One region of the Enterobacter sp. K510 genome, then DNA from elsewhere that is predicted to be linked to it. Evidence: predicted binding sites of a transcription regulator. Region 1 holds the regulator's gene; each other region holds the start of a gene.
The links. Region 1 encodes PurR, which represses purine synthesis genes. Its sites were predicted from a motif close to CANGCAAACGTTTGCNTG; they were not measured.
Positions count from the first base shown of each region.

Region 2: purM (phosphoribosylformylglycinamidine cyclo-ligase) is a predicted target of PurR. The motif match lies at 4,100-4,117, and genes of this name have one in related genera.
Region 3: pyrC (dihydroorotase) is a predicted target of PurR. The motif match lies at 3,931-3,948, and genes of this name have one in related genera.

Region 1 is NZ_JBNRLQ010000004.1:307,216-314,211, forward strand. Features, by position in the region: gene mdtK (MdtK family multidrug efflux MATE transporter) at 1-557, opposite strand, end outside; gene ACQUTD_RS09305 (riboflavin synthase subunit alpha) at 781-1,413, shown strand; gene cfa (cyclopropane fatty acyl phospholipid synthase) at 1,450-2,598, opposite strand; gene punC (purine nucleoside transporter PunC) at 2,899-4,083, opposite strand; gene punR (DNA-binding transcriptional activator PunR) at 4,197-5,108, shown strand; gene purR (HTH-type transcriptional repressor PurR) at 5,125-6,150, opposite strand; gene cydH (cytochrome bd-I oxidase subunit CydH) at 6,445-6,537, shown strand; gene ACQUTD_RS09335 (MFS transporter) at 6,710-6,996, shown strand, end outside.
Region 2 is NZ_JBNRLQ010000008.1:116,906-123,901, reverse strand. Features, by position in the region: gene ACQUTD_RS15250 (leucyl aminopeptidase family protein) at 1-984, shown strand, start outside; gene ACQUTD_RS15245 (DnaA inactivator Hda) at 1,136-1,837, opposite strand; gene uraA (uracil permease) at 1,933-3,222, opposite strand; gene upp (uracil phosphoribosyltransferase) at 3,319-3,945, opposite strand; gene purM (phosphoribosylformylglycinamidine cyclo-ligase) at 4,179-5,216, shown strand; gene purN (phosphoribosylglycinamide formyltransferase) at 5,216-5,854, shown strand; gene ACQUTD_RS15220 (hypothetical protein) at 5,994-6,996, shown strand, end outside.
Region 3 is NZ_JBNRLQ010000004.1:120,668-127,663, forward strand. Features, by position in the region: gene ACQUTD_RS08375 (cytochrome b) at 1-280, opposite strand, end outside; gene ACQUTD_RS08380 (YceO family protein) at 549-665, opposite strand; gene solA (N-methyl-L-tryptophan oxidase) at 720-1,841, opposite strand; gene bssS (biofilm formation regulator BssS) at 1,958-2,212, opposite strand; gene dinI (DNA damage-inducible protein I) at 2,498-2,743, opposite strand; gene pyrC (dihydroorotase) at 2,818-3,864, opposite strand; gene ACQUTD_RS08405 (lipoprotein) at 4,002-4,562, opposite strand; gene grxB (glutaredoxin 2) at 4,689-5,336, opposite strand; gene mdtH (multidrug efflux MFS transporter MdtH) at 5,401-6,609, opposite strand; gene rimJ (ribosomal protein S5-alanine N-acetyltransferase) at 6,842-6,996, shown strand, end outside.

The DNA of each region.
Region 1 (6,996 bases):
GGCATACCGAAATGACCATAAATCAGCACATAGTTGATGGGGATATTCACCAGCAGGCCGAGAAAACCAAACACCATGCCGGGCTTGGTTTTCGCCAGCCCTTCACACTGGTTACGCGCCACCTGGAAGAACAGATAGCCAGGCGCGCCCCACAGCAGGGCGCGCAGATAGCGCACCGCTTTGTCCGCCAGTTCGGGATCGATATTGTGCATCGCATGAATGATATGACCCGCGTTCCACAGCACGATCATGATCAGCACCGACACGCCGCCCGCCAGCCAGAAACCCTGGCGTACCTGGTGGGCAATACGGTCGCGGCGGCCGGAGCCGTTCAGTTGCGCAACCGTCGGCGTCAGCGCCAGCAGCAGCCCATGACCAAAAAGAATGGCGGGCAGCCAGATAGAGGTACCAATAGCCACCGCCGCCATGTCGGTGGCGCTGTAGCCGCCCGCCATCACGGTATCGACGAAACCCATCGCGGTCTGGGCGATTTGCGCAATGATCACCGGGATTGCCAGTGCTAATAACTGACGCGCTTCAAGAAAGTACTTCTGCACGTGAACACCTGTTGAATTGTAGTTATATGAAAAACTGAATAGCCGCCGTTACTGGCAGCAAAAGATTTGCAGGAGAAATAACCAGTACATTGTAGCGGGGAAATGCGATTAATCCAGAGAAAAAACAGCGTAATAAGTGCCGAGACTGGCAACCTCATTTTTCACCTGTTATTGTGCTGGTATAAACTCGGTTAACCGAATTAATGATACAGGAGCACCAGGCATGTTTACCGGTATTGTACAGGGCACGGCAAAAGTGGTGTCCATTGATGAGAAACCCAATTTCCGCACGCACGTCGTGGCGCTGCCAGACACCATGCTGGATGGTCTGGAGACGGGCGCGTCCGTGGCGCACAACGGTTGCTGCCTGACCGTAACGGAAATTAACGGCAACCTTATCAGTTTCGACTTAATGAAAGAGACGCTGCGTATTACCAATCTCGGTGAATTAGCCCCCGGCGATTATGTGAATGTTGAGCGTGCGGCAAAATTCAGCGATGAAATTGGCGGACATTTAATGTCAGGTCATATTATCACTACCGCGGAAGTGGTTAAGATCCTGGCGTCAGAAAATAATCGTCAGATCTGGTTTAAAGTCCAGGATCCGACGCTGATGAAGTATATTCTTTATAAAGGATTTATCGGTATTGACGGTATTAGCCTGACGGTAGGCGAGGTGACGCCGACGCGCTTTTGCGTGCACCTGATCCCGGAAACGCTGGAGCGCACCACGCTCAGCAGCAAAAAACTGGGCAGCCGCGTCAATATCGAAATCGATCCCCAGACCCAGGCGGTGGTGGACACCGTCGAACGCGTAATGGCGGCCCGGGTGGTGGTGGTTGAGCGCGACGAGTAAATTCCACAAAAAACCCCGGCAAGCCGGGGTTTTTTATCAACGCGCCACACGCAGGCCGTTTTCCACGCCCCGGCTGAACACCACCTGCCAGAGCTGAATATCCCGCGCGCGGAACGCCCCCGCACAGGCATTGAGATAGTAGCTGAACATCCTTCTGAAACGATCAGAATAATTGCCGGCAATCTCCGGCCAGGCGGCCTGAAAACGGCTGTGCCAGGCCATCAGCGTTTTATCATAATCCGAACCGAAGTTATGCCAGTCTTCCATCACAAAATGCGGCTCGCTGGCGGTGGCGATCTGCCGCACCGACGGCAGGCAGCCGTTAGGGAAGATGTACTTATTGATCCAGGGATCGACGTGGTGGTCGGTTTTATTCGAGCCGATAGTGTGCAGTAAAAACAGGCCGTCAGGTTTCAGATTGCGATCGACAACCTCAAAATAGGTGGCGTAGTTTTTAGGACCAACGTGTTCGAACATGCCGACAGAGACGATGCGGTCAAACTGCTCGTTAAGATCGCGATAATCCTGGAGCAAAATAGTCACATCGAGATCCTGACAGCGTTCCTGCGCCATTTTTTGCTGTTCCGCAGAAATCGTCACGCCCACCACGCTGACGTCATAGTGCTGCGCCATGTACTGCGCAAGCCCACCCCAGCCACAGCCGATGTCGAGCACACGCATTCCGGGCTGGAGCTGTAGCTTTTCGCAAATCAGTTTTAGCTTGGCAAGCTGGGCGTCTGCCAGCGTCGTGGCATCCTTCCAGTAGGCGCAAGAGTATTGCATTTGCGGATCCAGCATGCGGCTGAACAGATCATTACCCAAATCGTAATGCTCTTTGCCGACGATCCATGCCCGGCGCTTGCTCTGCAAATTAAATAATCTGGCGCCCGCTATACGCAGTGTATCTTTGAGATGGTGCGGGAGCTGGTTTTCAAGACCGGCACGCAGGACGTTGTTGAAGAAAATGTCCAGCCGTTCGCAATCCCACCAGCCGTCCATATAACTTTCACCCAGCCCCAGCGATCCTTCCTGCAGCACGCGTTTAAAAAAATGAGGATTTTTGACCTGAATATCTGCCGGGGACGAACCGTTGATTGTGATCCCCGCCCGGCCAAGCAGTTCGCTTACGATACGAAACCAGTCATCATCCCGTATGTTAACGTCTTCTATGCACGATGAACTCATAGCTTCTCCATCACCTGTATGTGATCAGAACCTTCAAACAGCGTAGTCGCTTTTTAGGGTTTGTGAGAAATCTCACGGAATGGTCCGCGAGCCAGAAATCCGACGTAGAACAGAGGAAGGGAGATTACCCTTGCCGAAAAGGCCATCCGTGGTGAGAGAGGCGTCATCCTGCGCCTGTTACTGCATAATATTTATCGTAATTATATGTGCCGGAAATGAGTATAGGCCTCAGATCCGGCAGATACAATAGTAAATTCTTAGCAACCTAATCACTGGTTTGTAACATAGTTGCCCGGTGAACTATGCAGAGGCGGTTTCAGCATCCGCGTCTGTTACACCATGACGCTGCATCCGGTAACCGGCAGCGGCCAGTAATACGGTGATCAGCATTACGCTGGTGGTGGTCAACAGCGGCGTGCCGATAAGCGCGGACACCACCAGACTGGCAAGGAAACAGAGCCCCAGTTGCAGGGTATTTTGCAGCGCCGCCGCACGTCCGGTCGCCTGCGGGAACGGGCGCAGCGCCTGGGCCACCACAATGGGATAAATGGCGCCGTTCGCCATTGCCATCACGCAGAAGGGCACCAGCAGCGCAGTGAGGGATTGACCCGCCACCAGCCCGGCTATCCAGGTACCCGCCACGCTCAGACCGTAGAACACCAGCAGCCACGGCAGTAACTTTTTACCCTGCCACTTTTGCAGCGCTGCGCGGCATCCATAGCCGCCGATCAGAAAGGCGATGGTTTGCGGCACATAGCTCAGGCCAATGGCCGCCGGGCCGTAGCCCATTTCGCTGAGGATAAAGGGCGAGCCGGTCAGCCAGGCGAAGAAGCTGGCGGAGCAGGCGGCGTAGATCAGCACGTTACCGCGGTAATCCCGGGAACGGAGCAGGGTGGCAAAGGTCAGCGGCACGTCGCTGCTGGTGGTTTTTTTTACCACCGGCTTCAGGCGCAGCGCGGGCAGCATCAGCACCAGCGTAATGACAAACAGCGTCATAAAAATCATTTGCCAGGAAAAATGCGCGAGGATCCAGCTGCCCAGCAGCGGCGCAAGGGCCGGAGAGAGACCCACCAGCGGCATAATGGTGGCGAAGATACGATTAGTGCGGTGTGCCGGATAGTGATCCGTCACCAGCGCCTGCCAGGTGACGGCGGCGGCGCAGACGCCGATCGCCTGGATAAAACGCAGCACCAGCAGCCAGGTGGCGTCGCGCACCCACAGCATGCCCAGACAGCCGACGGCAAAGAGCGCCAGACCGCTTAACAGCACCGGGCGGCGACCATAAGTATCGGACAGCGGACCCCACGCCAGTTGCGCAACCGCAAATCCGGCTAAAAACAGACTCAGGCTGGCGCTGACAGCAGCCGCCGGGGTTTGAAGATCATTCTGAATAACGGCGAAGGCGGGTAAATACATATCTGTAGCCAGAAAGCCCAGTACGCTTAACCCCGCCAGCCAGACTAAAAATCCTTTTCCAGGTTTCATGTCACGTTCTCTTGTTTTGGCAGGTGAGCAGAGCGGCAGAGTGTAGGGAGTGCAATGACGGTTGTGAAACGCTAATATTTGCACATTGCATTCAAAAAATTTGCAGGCAGAACATGTGGTCAGAATATTCACTGGAAGTGGTTGATGCGGTGGCACGAACCGGCAGCTTCAGCGCCGCCGCGCAGGAACTCCACCGGGTCCCATCGGCGGTGAGCTATACGGTGCGGCAGCTGGAAGAGTGGCTGGCGGTGCCACTGTTCGAGCGCCGTCACCGTGACGTGGTGCTTACTCCCGCCGGACGCTGGTTTTTAAAGGAAGGGCGATCTGTTATCAAAAAAATGCAGATCACCCGTCAGCAGTGTCAGCAGATCGCCAACGGCTGGCGGGGGCAGTTATCCATCGCGGTGGACAATATCGTTAAGCCCGAACGTAGCAGGCAAATGATCGTCGATTTCTACCGCCACTTTCAGGATGTGGAGCTGATCGTCTTTCAGGAAGTATTCAACGGCGTGTGGGACGCGCTGGCGGATGGCCGCGTGGAACTGGCGATTGGCGCGACCCAGGCGGTGCCGGTGGGCGGGCGCTACGCCTTCCGGGATATGGGGAAATTGAGCTGGAAGTGCGTGGTATCCCGTGAACACCCGCTGGCGGCGATGGACGGGCCGCTGAGCGATGACACCTTGCGCAACTGGCCGTCGCTGGTGCGCGAGGACACCTCCCGCTCGCTGCCCAAGCGTATTACCTGGCTGCTGGATAACCAGCGGCGCATCATCGCGCCCGATTGGGAATCCTCGGCGGCCTGTTTGTCGGCGGGATTGTGTATCGGCATGGTACCGGCGCATTTTGCCAGGCCCTGGCTTGATCGCGGAGAGTGGGTGGCGCTGCCGCTTGAAAATCCCTTCCCGGATGCCGCCTGTTGCCTGACGTGGCAGCAAAAGGATAATTCGCCCGCCTTAAGCTGGCTGCTGGATTATTTAGGAGACAGCGAGACGCTGAATAAAGAGTGGTTGCGGGAGCCAGAGTGACTGGCTCCCGGCAGGCTTAGCGGCGATAGTCGCGGAACGGGCCGTCGGCGACCGAGCGGCGTTCGATGAGACGCGGGTGCACCTCAATGGATTGCGACTCTTCACGCTTGCTGACGATCCTGTCCATCAGCATATTGAAGGCCGTTTCGCCCAGCGAGTCTTTCGGCTGGTGAATGGTGGTCAGCGCCGGGGTGAAGAAACGGGCGTTGCGCACGTTGTCATAACCAATCAGCGACACGTCCTGCGGCACGCGCAGACCCATTTCATCAGCCCCGCAGAGCGCGCCCATCGCCATCACGTCGCCGCCGCAGAAGACTGCGGTCGGACGATGCGGCTGGGAGAGGATCTGCTGCATGGCGCGGTAGCCGGATTCCGGCTCAAAGTCGCCCTGCACGATCCAGTTTTCCGGCACCTTAATCAGCGCTTCTTCCATCGCTTTCATAAAGCCCGCCAGACGGCCCGCGCCGGTGTTACGCTCAAGCGGGCCCGGAATGACGCCGATTTCACGGTGGCCGCGTTCGATCAGATACCGGCCCGCCATATAGCCGCCTTCAAAGGCGTTATCGATCACCGAATCGGTAAAGTCCGCTTTCGCTTCGCCCCAGTCCATCACCACCATCGGGATATGACGGTACTCTTCCAGCATGCGCAACAGCGGGTCCGGGTATTCAGAACACATCACCATCAGGCCGTCGACGCGCTTTTGCGCCATCATCGACAGATAAGCGCGCTGCTTTTCAAGATTGTTCCAGGCGTTGCCGAGGATCAGGGTATAGCCCTTCTGGAAGCAGTTTTTCTCAACAGCTTCAATGATTTCGGCAAAGTAGGGCGCTTCGCTGCTGGTCGCCAGCAAGCCAATCGACTTGGTATGGTTAACCTTCAGACTGCGCGCCACCGCGCTCGGGGAATAATGCAGCTCTTTGATAGCTGCCCACACCGCGTTGCGCGTTTCTTCCGCAACAAAACGGGTTTTGTTAATAACATGTGATACGGTTGTAGTGGAAACGTTTGCGCGTTTCGCTACATCTTTAATTGTTGCCATTAGATCTCACTCCAGACCATATCTTAAGCTCCTGATACTGCTACAGGTAAACGTTTGCCTTAAAAAACCCTTCGCGCAACATTTTCAGGTTGCGATACGCCGGGAAAACAACACAGGACGTCAGGAGGGGTCAGTGGCCGGTACGCGAATAAATTTAGCGTGGAATTCTGGCTGATCTTGATGAAAAGGGGAAGCCTAAAAATGGTTATCAATCTAAAACAGAGAAGATTTTTGCGTTTAACTGTGCAAAAATGAGCAATCTCACTTTTTGTGGGGGTTAACAAAGGAGAAAAAATGATGGATAGCAATCTGAAGTATTCGCTGTTTACTACCGTAATCGTGCTCAGCCTGATCGTTGCTGGCGCAATGACTGCCGCTTTTAATTGATCCAGAGCAGGGAGAGCGCTCTCCCTCTCTTTTTCATTCCCGCCGATTGTTATCAAATTTGCAATAATCTTTTGTCACTTCATTAACTTCTGTTTTTTTGTGATTAATGTCATGCTTTTGACTTCACCGCGAGGCGCTCTGTACGCCATCGCATTACTGGAGTCATGTAATAATGAAGATAAATTTTCCCCTGCTGTCACTGGCAATCGGGGCTTTTGGGATAGGTACAACTGAATTTTCACCCATGGGATTGCTGCCGGTAATCGCCCGTGGCGTTGACGTCTCGATCCCTGCCGCCGGCATGCTGATCAGCGCCTATGCGATCGGCGTGATGGTGGGCGCCCCCCTGATGACGCTGCTGCTGTCGCACCGCGCCCGCCGTAACGCGCTGATCTTCCTGATGGCGATTTTCACCCTCGGTAATGTACTGTCGGCCATTGCACCGGATTACACCACGCT
Region 2 (6,996 bases), on a different contig from region 1:
TTCCGTCAGCAGCAGGCGATCGCCACAGGGATGATCGCCGCCCGGCGGCTGGCGGATCTGCCTGGCGATCGCTGTACGCCGCAGTTTGTGGTGGAGGAAGCGCAAAGATTATGCGCCCCCTTCCCTACTCTGCGCTGCGAGGTGCTGGATGAAACGCAGATCGCGGAACAGGGGCTGGGTCTGTTGCAGGCGGTGGGCCAGGGAGCGAGCACTCCGCCACGGCTGCTCGCCATTCACTATGACGGTGCGGAAAATGTACCGGTGCGCTGCTACGTCGGCAAAGGCATTACTTTCGATACCGGCGGCCTGTGGCTGAAAGAAGGCGCGGGCATGTACACCATGAAATACGACATGTGCGGCGCGTCCGGTGTGCTGGGGCTGCTGCTGACCGTGGCGCAGATGGCTCTGCCGGTGCGTATGATGGGCGTACTGGCGCTGGCGGAAAATGCGATTGGCCCTGATGCGATGCAGCCGGGCAGCGTGGCGCGCGCCTGCAATGGCATGACGGTGGAGATCAATAATACCGACGCGGAAGGACGGCTGGTGCTGGCGGATGCCATTGCCTGGGCCGCGCAGCGTCACCCGCAGGCGCGGTACATTATTGATATGGCGACCCTGACAGGCGCGGTGGTGAAAGCGCTGGGCTATGAGCTGAGCGGGCTGATGACGCAGCACGACCCGCTGCGCGAGGCGTTGACGATTGCCGGGCAGCGCTGCGGCGATGAGGTTTGGTCGCTGCCGCTGGATGCCCGTCTGAAAAAGCAGACCGACAGCGCGATAGCGGATTTATGTAATACGCCGACCAATAATGCCGCGATCAGCGCCTCCGCCGCCTGGCTGCTGCATCATTTCTGCCCGGCGGAAATTCCGTGGGCGCATCTGGATATCAGCGGCACGGCGCTGTGGCGGGAGAACGGCAGAAGCGTGGCGTCGGGCAGGCCGATCCCGCTGCTGGTGGAGCATCTGCTGGGGGATCTGGCGTGACCTGTTGCCCGGTGGCGGCTGCGCCTTACCGGGCCTACAGAACTGCCTGAAATGGCGCAATATATTGCCCGGTGGCGGCTTCGCCTTACCGGGCCTACGTTTTACGGCGTAACTTGTAGGCCGGGTAAGGCGCAGCCGCCACCCGGCAAGGTTACAGCCTGAGAATTTCTTTTACGAACGGGATCGTCAGCTTACGCTGCGCGGTAATGGAGGCATGATCCAGCTGATCGAGGGTCATAAACAGCGTGCGCATTTCGCGATCCAGCCGTTTTAACAGGAAACGGCCGACGTCTTCCGGCAACTCAAATCCCCGCAGGCGTGCACGCAGTTGCAGCGCCTGCACTTTATCTTCGTCAGACAGCGGCTGCAGCTTATAGATTTGCCCCCAGTCGAGGCGTGAAGCCAAATCAGCTAATCGCAGATTCAGCTGGCGCGGGGGACGATCGCCTGTGATCAATAGCCGCGTTTTGCCTGATTCAAGGATGCGATTGTAGAGATCAAAGATCGCCATCTCCCACTCCTCATCCCCGGCGATGCATTCGATATTATCGATACACACCAGCGAAAGTTGCTCCATGCCGTCCAGCACTTCCGGCACAAACCAGGTGCGCTTATCCAGCGGCACGTAGCCCACCGCATCACCGCGGGCAGAGAGTTCCGCGCAGGCGGCGTGCAGCAGATGGCTGCGTCCCGCGCCTTCGCGTGACCAGAAATAGATGTATCCACTGTGATCCTGGCGCAAAACGTTTTGCACGGCGGCCAGTAAAGAAGGGTTATCGCCCGGCCAGAAACTGGCAAAGGTTTCGTCGTCAGGTAAATACAATGGCAGAGAGAGCTGCGCCGGTGTGTTCAGAGGGACCTCAACAGGGCTTACAGAAAACGCACTGAGTCTATCATAAAATTGCGCTGCGTTTGAACCGGGCATCACGCCCGGCTCAAACTCGTCGATCACTTCAGGCTGCTATCGCTGTCAGGCGCATCCAGCACCACTTCTTCCGGACGCAGCACGTTGATCAGCTTAAAGATCAGCGCCAGACCCACACCTACGATGGTCGCCAGCGCCATGCCTTTCAGTTCTGCGGCGCCAATGTGCACTTTCGCGCCGCTGACGCCAATGATCAGGATCACCGAGGTCAGGATCAGGTTTTGCGCTTTGCTGTAATCCACTTTGGATTCAATCAGCACGCGAATACCGGAGGCACCGATCACCCCGTACAGCAGCAGGGAAACGCCGCCCATTACCGGCACCGGAATGATCTGGATCGCCGCCGCCAGTTTACCCACACAGGAAAGCAGAATGGCAATGATGGCCGCGCCGCCGATAACCCAGGTACTGTAGACGCGGGTGATCGCCATGACACCGATGTTTTCGCCGTAGGTAGTGTTCGGCGTCGAGCCAAAGAAACCGGAAATAATGGTGGAAAAACCGTTAGCAAACATCGAACGGTGCAGGCCCGGATCGCGGATCAAATCGCGCTTGACGATATTCGCCGTTACCACCAGGTGCCCGACGTGCTCGGCAATCACCACCAGCGCAGCCGGCAGAATGGTGAAGATGGCAAACCACTCAAAGCGCGGCGTGTAGAAGGTCGGCAGCGCAAACCAGTGGGCTTCGGCGATGGGCGTGGTATCCACCACCCCCATGACGAACGACAGTGCATATCCCGCCAGCACGCCGATCAGGATCGGGATGATCGCCATAAAGCCGCGGAACAGTACCGAACCGAAGACCGTCACGCCCAGCGTCACCAGCGCGATAACCACCGTTTTAGTATCCGCCGACTGCCCTTCTGGCGGCAGCAGACCGGCCATATTTGCCGCCACCCCGGCCAGCTCCAGGCCGATGACGGCAACGATTGCGCCCATCGCCGCAGGCGGGAACATCACGTCCAGCCAGCCGGTACCGGCTTTTTTCACGATAAAAGAGACGATGCAGAACAGCACGCCGCACATAATGAAGCCGCCGAGCGCCACTTCATACCCCAGCGGCAGCAGCAGCAGCACCGGGGAAATAAACGCAAAGCTTGAACCCAGATAAGCCGGAATTTTCCCTTTACAGATAAAGAGATAAAGCAGCGTCCCGATCCCATTAAACAGCAGCACGGTGGCCGGGTTAATGTGAAACAGGACTGGCACCAGCACGGTTGCGCCAAACATGGCGAACAGGTGCTGCAAACTAAGCGGGATTGTCTGTAAAAGCGGCGGTCTTTCACTCACCCCGATAGCACGGCGCGTCATAGTGTTTTCCTCTGAGTTGTGTTTGTTATTAACGAATGGCTTCTTTTATTCAAAAAAAAGCCGACTATCGAAGTCGGCTGTTTTTTATTTATTCAATTATTTGGTTCCGAAAATCTTATCGCCGGCATCGCCGAGCCCCGGAATGATGTATCCGTGCTCGTTAAGGCCCTGGTCGATCGACGCGGTGTACAGTTCCACGTCCGGGTGCGCTTTCTCCAGCGCCGCAATACCTTCAGGAGCGGCAACCAGCACCAGCACTTTAATGCTGGAGCAGCCTGCTTTTTTCAACAGGTCGATGGTGGCAATCATCGAACCGCCGGTTGCCAGCATCGGGTCAACCACCAGCGCCATGCGCTCGTCGATATTGGAAACCAGTTTCTGGAAGTACGGCACCGGTTCCAGCGTCTCTTCGTCGCGGTAGACCCCGACCACGCTGATGCGCGCGCTCGGCACGTTTTCCAGAACGCCTTCCATCATGCCCAGACCGGCGCGCAGGATGGGCACCACGGTGATTTTCTTACCTTTGATCTGTTCGATTTCCACCGGGCCGTTCCAGCCTTCGATGGTCACTTTTTCTGTAGCGAGGTCGGCGGTCGCGACGTAGGTCAGCAGACTACCCACTTCCGAGGCGAGTTCACGAAAGCGTTTGGTGCTGATGTCATTCTCACGCATCAGTCCCAGCTTATGTTTGACGAGTGGGTGTTTCACTTCCACGATCTTCATACTCTTCTCCTTCCCCAGACAGTTAGCAGCCACAAAAAAAATCGCCGGATTATACCGCTTTTTGTCCGCGGCGCTACAGGTAGTGTGTTGATCCCGATCAATCATAGCGGAAATGAGCCTGACTGAATAATCGCGCCTGCCCCCTAACAATGCACTCGCAAACGTTTGCCTGGGCTGTTAGAATTGCGCCGAAATTTATTTCTACCGCAAGTAAACGCGTGGGGACAGAAGCAGTGACCGATAAAACCTCTCTCAGCTACAAAGATGCCGGTGTTGATATTGACGCGGGTAATGCCCTGGTTGACCGTATCAAAGGCGTGGTGAAGAAAACCCGTCGCCCGGAAGTCATGGGTGGACTGGGTGGCTTCGGCGCGCTGTGCGCATTGCCGCAAAAATATCGTGAGCCAGTGCTGGTTTCCGGCACTGACGGCGTGGGCACCAAACTGCGTCTGGCGATGGATCTGAAACGCCACGACACCATCGGCATCGATCTGGTCGCCATGTGCGTGAACGACCTGGTGGTCCAGGGCGCGGAGCCGCTGTTTTTCCTTGACTATTACGCCACCGGTAAACTGGACGTGGATACCGCCTCAAGCGTGATCAGCGGTATCGCCGAAGGCTGTCTGCAATCGGGCTGTGCGCTGGTCGGCGGTGAAACGGCAGAAATGCCGGGCATGTACCACGGCGAAGATTATGACGTCGCCGGTTTCTGCGTCGGTGTGGTAGAAAAATCAGAAATCATTGATGGTTCAAAAGTGGCCGACGGCGATGTGCTGATTGCGCTGGCCTCAAGCGGCCCGCACTCAAACGGTTATTCGCTGGTGCGCAAAATTCTGGAAGTCAGCGGCAGCGATGCGGAAACCACTGAGCTGGAAGGCAAACCGCTTGCCGATCACCTGCTGGCGCCGACACGCATCTATGTGAAGAACATTCTCGAACTGATTGAGCACGTCGACGTTCACGCTATCGCTCACCTGACCGGCGGCGGTTTCTGGGAAAACATTCCGCGCGTGCTGCCGGATAACACCCAGGCGGTGATCGACGAAGCGTCCTGGCAGTGGCCAGCCGTGTTCAACTGGCTGCAAACGGCCGGTAACGTCAGCCGCCATGAAATGTACCGCACCTTCAACTGCGGCGTGGGTATGCTGATCGCCCTGCCGGCAGCAGAAGCGGATAAAGCTATTGAGCTGATGAATGCCAAAGGCGAAACTGCCTGGAAAATCGGCGTTATCAAAGCCTCCGATTCCGCTGAACGCGTGGTCATTGCGTAATGAAAAATATCGTGGTGCTTATTTCCGGTAACGGCAGCAATTTGCAGGCCATTATCGATGCCTGTAAGCAGAAAAAAATTAACGCCACGATCCGTGCGGTTTTCAGTAATAAGGCCGACGCGTTCGGCCTTGAACGTGCGCGCGAAGCTGATATTCCTGCGCACGCCCTGACCGCCGATCTGTTTGCCAGCCGCGAGGCCTTTGACCATGAACTGATGCAGGAAATCGACGCCTACGCCCCGGATCTGGTGGTGCTGGCCGGTTACATGCGCATTCTCAGTCCCGCGTTTGTGGCGCACTTTGCCGGACGTCTGATCAACATTCACCCTTCCCTGCTGCCGAAATATCCGGGGCTGCATACCCATCGTCAGGCGCTGGAAAACGGCGATACGGAGCACGGCACCTCGGTGCATTTCGTAACGGATGAACTCGACGGCGGCCCGGTAATTCTGCAGGCCAAAGTGCCGATTTTTGAGGGCGATACCGAAGCGGACATTACTGACCGCGTACAGACTCAGGAACATGCGATCTATCCGCTGGTGGTGAGCTGGTTTACCGAAGGCCGCCTGGCGATGCGCGATAACCGCGCGTGGCTGGATGGCGTACCGCTTCCGCCGCAGGGCCATGCCTGCGACTGATCCATAAAACGCATCGCGGCATGAATTCCGCCCGCGATGCGCTTATTTTATTCACAGAATCAATAATAAATTCCAGTTTATTTTCACCTGCGCGGCGAGTAAAATTCGCGCTGGTTATTTATCTCTGGAGCAATGGATTATGCTCAAAAACTTTCGCTTTATTCTCGCCACCTGGATTTTACCTGCGCTGCTGTTGTTTTACGCCTGCGGTCAGTTCATTCATATAAATAAATCACATGATAAAGTCGTATCTATTTATCAGATTTATGAAACTTCTACTGAAATTATCAAATCCTATATCTCTCCGCCGTCAAAACCGGATAAAGAATACCTGCAACATAAAGCTAATGCCGAACTTTATGCCCAGTTCCCGCCGGAAATGTTCGCCTTTATGAAGGTGGTCACCGCCGAATGGTATTTGTCGATCTCAAGTATGGTATGCGCCCTGCTGTCGCTGTTTTGCGGCATTCTGGCCCAGCGCTTCTGCCTGCGCTGTCGGGATATGGTGGGCCACAGCGAGGAGGGCGACGTGAGCCTGTTTAACTGGTTTCGTAACCTGCTTGGCTGGACCAGCGCGGCACAACTGTTATTTCTGATCCTGGCGCTGTTAACCATTATTGTTTTCGATATGCTGTGGTTCTCTTATCAGGTTAAGAAAAACGAAAGCTGGGAGATGGTATATATCGTCGGCGAAACCCTGGCCGGATTTATTGGCGTGGTGCTGCTGTGTAATCTGGTGAAGGTTGCCGATTGTCTGCGCTTATTTACCATTCAGGCGCGGGTATTATGCGCTATTTCCCTCACCGAACAGGACGAGCCGCAATTATGGCAGTGGCTGCGTACGCTGTGTGCGGAACATGACGTCGCGCTGCCGGATAATATCGTGGTGGGCATGAACAGCCCGTATTACGCCACAACCGAAACCCTGCAAATAAAAGGCGGGCCGCGGCTGACGGGCGTCACCCTGCACCTGCCGCTGCGTCAGATCGCCACGGTGAATAAACGCCGACTCTCAGACGATGTACTGGCGGCGCTGGGCGATATTAAAATCATCTCCCCTTACGATGAACAGGATCTGCTGACGCCCTGGGCAAGCCTCGAACTGAACAGGCTGCACAGCGACGATCGGCTGAAACGTCATC
Region 3 (6,996 bases), 190 kb from region 1:
GTCCGGCCACGGCGGCCAGACGGGTGGTGCGAGACCAGGATTTCAGCGCCGCAGGCGGCGGCGAGATCCAGCGCCACAGCAGACGCACCACCAGCCCCATCATCAGCAAAATGCCGATGCTTTTGTGCAGTTCAGGTGCCTGGTGATACCAGCCGTCATAATAGCTGAGCGTCACCATCCATAATCCCAGGGCAAACATGCCATACACCACCAGCGCCATCACCCAGTGGAGTGTCATCGACAGCACGCCGTAACGGCGGGGAGAATTACGCCATTGCATATAAATGTCCGTTTTAAATAACAAGGTGAAAGTAAAATGGCGCGGCGAAAATAATATTGCAACTTATAAATAACAAAAATAAACAATATTTTTACTTGTTCATTTTTATTGATGGATTGATGGCTTTGGCATTCAATGATTTAGTTATTAATTGCGGCAGCGGGCGAGGGCAGGCGCTACAACAGGGGGTTATAAGTTATAACCCTCATTCAAAAATACTGGGCAGAAAAGCGCAGATCTTCAGGAAATGTCAATTTTTGTCAGGGGATTAATCAATATAAAAGAGATAGATAATATCCAGTATGCCCAGCACCAGCCAGAAAATGAGATAGAGCATAAAATGCTCGCGGATATTATTCATAAAAAATTCAAATATACGACGCATCGCGTTACCCGGGATCAGATAAGTAAAACAGGCCCGACGGGCGGGCCTGCGGGGTCAGGATTTATCGAAACGGCTAAGGGCGAAGGGCGTCAGATCAAAAGATGGCGTCTGCCCGGCGGCAAAACGGGCAGCAATTTCGCCCAGCACCGGCGCGAACTTGAAGCCATGCCCGCTCAGTCCGCTGACCAGCAGCGTGTTGTCATGGCCCGGCAGGGTGTCGATGATAAAGTCCTCGTCCGGGGAATTATCATAGGTGCAGGCCGCGCCGTGCAGACAGCAGCCAATGCCCGGCAGGAACTGACGCAGGAAAGGAAAGGCTTCCGAACCATCGGTAGCCACGCTGCCAAAGGGCGTGCGCTCCTCTTCTGAAGAAATAATCTGTCCGCCGTTATGCCTGCCGATTTTCAGCGCGTCATCCTCAGCCGGAAAACCGTAGAACTGATCGCCGGAGGGCATCTCGCCGGTAAAGGCCGGGAAGTTGTTTTTGGCGCTGTAACGGCCATCGGCCTGATACCAGGCGAAAATCTTGCGTACCGGCTGCACCGGCAGGGAGGGGAGCAGCCGCGTGACCCAGGTGCCGGCGCTCACCAGCAGCTTCGCGCCGCTGTACTGGCCGTCGGCGGTGTCAATGGTGACGCCATCATCATGATGATGGATAGCGGTAACCGGGCAGTTAAACAGCTGGGCGCAGCCCGCTTCACGGGCGAGGCGGATCCAGGTTTTCACCGCCAGTTCGCTGCGCAGAAAGCCGGACTGTGATTCAAACAGACCGATATACCCTTCAGGGACGCGGATCTCCGGCCAGCGCGCCATCAGCGCTGCCGCATCGAGACGTTCGACGTCGAGATTAAATTCACGGGCGCTTTGCGCCACGTTTGCGAGGAAAGCGGAATCCGCAGGACCCAGGTTGATGACGCCGGTGCGTTCAAAGACCGCTTCACCGCTATCAGCGGCGAGCTCATCCCACAGGCTCTGGGCGCGCAGCACCAGCGGAACATATTTCTCGCCTTCACCATAGGCGTGGCGGATAAGGCGGGTGTCACCATGATGGCTGCCGTGCTGATGAGGCGGCAGCCAGGCGTCGGTCATCAGGACATTCAGCCCGGCGCGTGTGGCATAGTAGCCTGCCGCAGCCCCTACAGAGCCGCTGCCGACGATAATCAGGTCATATTTCATTACGCTCTCCTGGCAAATTCTTCAGGCAGGAGAGTAATTAACCTGTATGGGATATACAAGCCAGAAATAAATCAGGCACCCGAATGGGTGCCTGGAGGACAGAAGATACTCACGATCTAGTGTCTGCGATACTCATCTGCCTGATAGTCACCGGATTCGATCTTGGCGATCCCTGCTTCCAGAATCGAAATAAACTGACGGGCAACTTCAGTGGTGAGCCACAGCGTCTGGCCGACCTCAGTGTCATCACGGTCGGGCTGGCTTGGGGTCTGATAGTGCAAACGCAGCATCATGGCATCGTAACTGTCTACGGTGCTGATGTCCCACCCTACGAGCGGATGAGTTTGAATGACTTCATTATTTTTAACCATTTCAACCCCCATTTGCGTACGTGAATACAACGATTATTGAGGTTCAATGCGTGTTTTTCTGAAGCAGCTTAAGTATATCAATAATTAACGTGAATGCGTTAATTATTAGAACTATCGGCAATTCCGTCTTTTTATTTAAATTTTTTTGAAAGAAAGGGGCAGGAGATGCGGATTGTTTTTTCATCATCCCCTGATTTCAATCGGAAAGTGGCTGAAAAAAACAAAAAAAAGCCGGGGCGACCCGGCAAGAAGAACAATGAGGGTACTGCTTAGTGAGGTTGTAGTTTAATCCTGTCTGAACCAGTCATCGGCGCTTTCCCAGGTTTCCTGGAGAATTTCGCTGACGCGGTCTTTATCTTCTTTCGCTGCGCCGAACACCGTCAGGCTGTTGGCGGCGGCGAAACGTACTGAAACTTTGCCTTCGCTGTGCGGATAGTCATCACAGACGCGGCGGGAGAGTTCCTGAGCCAGCGCATCAATAGCGCCCGGCGGTAAGGCGGTGGTTCTGGCGATAGTCACTTCGATACGCATAGTTGCCCCCTGTATAATTTACTGGTTATTTATACAGTCATTACCCTGCATTTACAACAGGGGGCAGCGAATTTTTAACGCTTCACGCGCCAGCGCACGGTTTCTCCGGCGAGGAAGGGCACCAGGGTGTCATCGGTAAGGGCAATGCTTTCCGGCACCTGCTCCTCCTGACGCTCCAGCTCCACGAAACTCTCATTGACCGGCAGGCCGTAAAAACGCGGACCATTCAGCGAGCAGAAGGCTTCGAAGTGCGCAAGCGCCCCCATCTCCTCAAACACCGTGGCATAGCTTGCCAGCGCCGTCGGCGCGTTAAAGCAGCCTGCACAACCACAGCTTGCTTCTTTACGATGACGGGCATGGGGGGCCGAGTCGGTGCCAAGGAAAGCGCGCGTAAAACCGCTGGCGACCAGTTCACGCAACGCCTGCTGGTGGATATTACGCTTTAGGATCGGCAGGCAGTACAGGTGCGGGCGCACGCCGCCCACCAGCATATGGTTGCGGTTAAACATCAAGTGCTGTGGGGTAATGGTGGCGGCCAGCAGCTCATTGCCGTCGCGCACATAGTCGGCGGCATCTTTGGTGGTGATGTGTTCAAACACCACTTTCAGACCCGGCAGACGCTGACGCAGCGGCTCCATCACGGTGTCGATAAAGCGCGCTTCCCGATCAAAAATATCAATATCCGCGTGCGTGACTTCACCGTGCACCAGCAGCGGCATGCCCAGTTTTTCCATGCGCGTCAGCACCGGCATAATGGCGTCAATGCTGGTCACGCCGTGGCTGGAGTTGGTGGTGGCGTTAGCCGGGTAAAGCTTGGCGGCGGTAAACACCTTTTCGTTAAAGCCGCGCTCGATTTCGTCCGGATCCAGCGTATCGGTCAGATAGCAGGTCATTAATGGCGTGAAATCATGTCCGGCGGGGACGGCGTCGAGAATGCGCTGGCGATAGGCGATGGCGGCATCAACGGTAGTGATGGGCGGCACCAGGTTCGGCATGATGATCGCCCGGCCATACAGCTCACTGGTGTAGGGCACGACCGTTTTCAGCATATCGCCGTCACGAAGATGAATGTGCCAGTCGTCTGGGCGGCGGATTTTCAAAACCTGGGGTTGTGCTGTCATGAGTGCGCTCCGGCTTGCGTGGTAATCAGTCAGTGATGGCTGGTTTTATGCCGGGCACAAAGGATAGGCGTAAACGTTTTCGTTTGCATCCCTTTTCCGCACAGGACGCATAAAAAAGGGCGCCTGGCGCCCCTGGGTTAGTCAGTAAAAGGGATGACGATTTCGCCGGGTTTGACTTCAAGCCCTTTCGCGAATTTCTTCGCCAGCGCTTCCCCCTGGCTGCTATCTTCCCTCAGCACATAGGCGGGTTGCTGGTTAAAGTAGTTACGCAGCGACTGGTTAAGATAGGGCATCAGCGTCTGAATGACGCTCTGCATTTTCTGCGGCGTGACGGTGGCATCCACCACTTCCATCTCCTGCAGGTAGATTTCGCCTTTCTCTTTATTAAAAACCGGCAGCGCTTTCAGCTTCAGCGCAATGGTGGCTTTCTGGCTGCCGAAAAGGGAATTCATATCCAGATTCGCATCGCCGGTAAGGGTGACTTTATTGGGCTCTTCGCGGCCAATCGCGCTGCTCAGATTACGCAGCACAATGTGCGCGTCCGCCACGCCCGGCACGCCAATATCGCGGGAGAAATCGTTACGCTTTTGCAGCGCCTGATTAATTTCCTGCTCACTTACGGTGTACTGAGTTAACGGATTACACCCGGCGAGTAAACCACTCACAATCAGCGTGGCGGCTAAGACTATCTTCTTCATCGGTTTCCTCAACATGACACCTTTATGCCAATCGTGACATAAAGGAGCATCCCGCACCAGTGCAGCATATGCCAGCAGAAAACACCGAAAAGAGTGACGGGCGCTTTCGCACCCGTCCCGTTACGCTCAGATTGCCATGGATGAGAGCAGATTAATTTGCGTCTGTTTGGCCATATTATCGCGGTAATCCGCCACGCGGGTCGGCCAGGTGATGCCTGACACCAGCGTCAGGTTACGCAGCAGCGGGAAGAGATGAATGTCATCTTCAGAGAGTTCGCCATTAACGGCGTTAGGCTTGACGATGAGCTTATCCAGCGCCCGCAGGTCGTCGCTGATGTTCTTAACCAGCCCGGCGGAGTGGGCGAGGTGCTCCGCAAAATCGCCGATAGCCGCCTCCTTTTTCGCCACAAAATACGCGCGCGCTTCCGGCGTGGCGAACTCATCAAAGGGGGATTTGGCAAAGCGCGGGATCAGCAGGCGATTCACATAGCCATTCACCTTGCGCAGCCAGTCGGCAATAGCCGGGTTTTGCGCGCCGGTGAGCAGCGGCTGATGGTCAAGCTGATCAACATAGTGGACGATATCCATGCTTTCCGGCAGATAGCGGCTGTCGTCCTTTTGCAGGATCGGCGCCATCTTCTGACCAATCATACGCACCGGCGTGGCTTCGTCATCGTTGAGTAACACGTTCAGTTCGACGGGGAGATTCTTCAGGCCGAAAATCATGCGGGCTTTAAGACAGAACGGACAGTGATCGTAGATATAGAGCTTCACGTTTCTCCTCCAGATGATTGTGGTTCTCACTTTCAGTATGGAAGAGAAAAATGCGGCTTTCAAATCAGATGCCTGGCTCCGGCACCTCTGTGCGGGCGCTTTTCTGGCTGAACTGCCACCACAAGGCAACGAAGGTGGCAAGACCGATTAGCCCCAGCATCAGCCAGGGCAGCTCCGGTTGCGCCGACAGTTTTCCGGCGTCAAACAGCCAGCCGCCGCCCGCGTAACCCAGCGCACCGCCAAAAGCCAGCCCCAGTCGACTAAAGCCCATATAGCTGCCCCGCGCACGGGCGTCAGCCAGATCCGCCCCCAGGGTTTCCCGCGCCGGTTCGGCGATAATCGCGCCGAGATAAAACAGACAAATCAGCATAAACAGCTGTTGCAGCGACCCGACCATACCTACCGGCAACAGGCTGAGCGACATCAGCAGCAACCCGGCCATCAGGCGGTGCTCAAGGCGAAAACGTTTCTCGCTCCAGCGGGCGATGGGATAGAGCAGGGTCAGCGACAAACAGGCTTCAATGGCGTACATCCATTTCACCGCGGCAGGGGATCCGGCGATATCGTTGACCATAATCGGCAGCATCAGCATCACCTGAACCGCCAGAATGTAATAACCTGTCAGCGTCAGCACGTAGGTCACAAAGCGTTTATCGCGCAGCACCCGCTGTAGCCCTTCACGCACCGGCGTTTTAACCGTCGACAGCTTCCACGCCGGTAACAGCCAGGCGTTAAAGCCCGCGCAGAGGATAAACAGCACCGCGCCGGTGGCGCACACCAGGCGAAAATCGTACTGCAACAGCCAGCTTCCCAGCAGCGCGCCAATCACCGCCCCGGCGCTGTCCTGCATCATCAGCAGCGAGAAAAAGCGGCCGCGCTGCCGGGGACGCACCAGTTTGACCACCAGCGCCGAGCGCGGCGGATCGAACAGCGTTCCGCCAAGCCCGGAAAGAATGCAGGAAAACCACAGCAGCCAGGGTTCATGCGCCACCGCCATGGCGGCAAATCCGGCGGCGCGCAGCAGCATACCGGTAACGATCATCGGCTTGGCGCCAAAGCGATCCGCCACCGCGCCGCCGAAAATCCCCAGCCCCTGCTGGACAAACTGACGCAGACCGAGGGCAATACCAACCATCAGCGCCGCCCAGCCAAGCTGATCGACAAAACGAATAGAGATAAGCGGGAAGACGACAAAGAAGCCCAGCACCACCAGCATATTGTCGATCAGCAGGAAATATTTACCCAGGCTCCGTGCCTGCGATACGCGGGACATCTCCCCTCCGGGGAACAAAAAATCACCTGCTTATTCTGCGGGGTGACGCGGCATTTTCCCACCCGCCGCGGCGACAATATTTTTTCATCAAACCACCGCTTTGATTGATGACCTTCATCGAAACTCCATTCCGGCGCAGAAAATGGTATGTTGCTGTTTTCACAGACCGGCATTGCGCAGGTATAGTTAAGGAAAAGGGGTAACAAGACGTGAGCGGAAGGAGTGGTTATTGATGTTTGGCTATCGCAGTAACGTACCTAAAGCACGCCTGACCACCGATCGCCTGGTAGTGCGTCTGGTGCATGAGCGTGATGCCTGGCGGCTGGCCGATTATTACGCAGAAAATCGCCAGTTTCTGAAACCCTGGGAGCCGATCCGCGATGACAG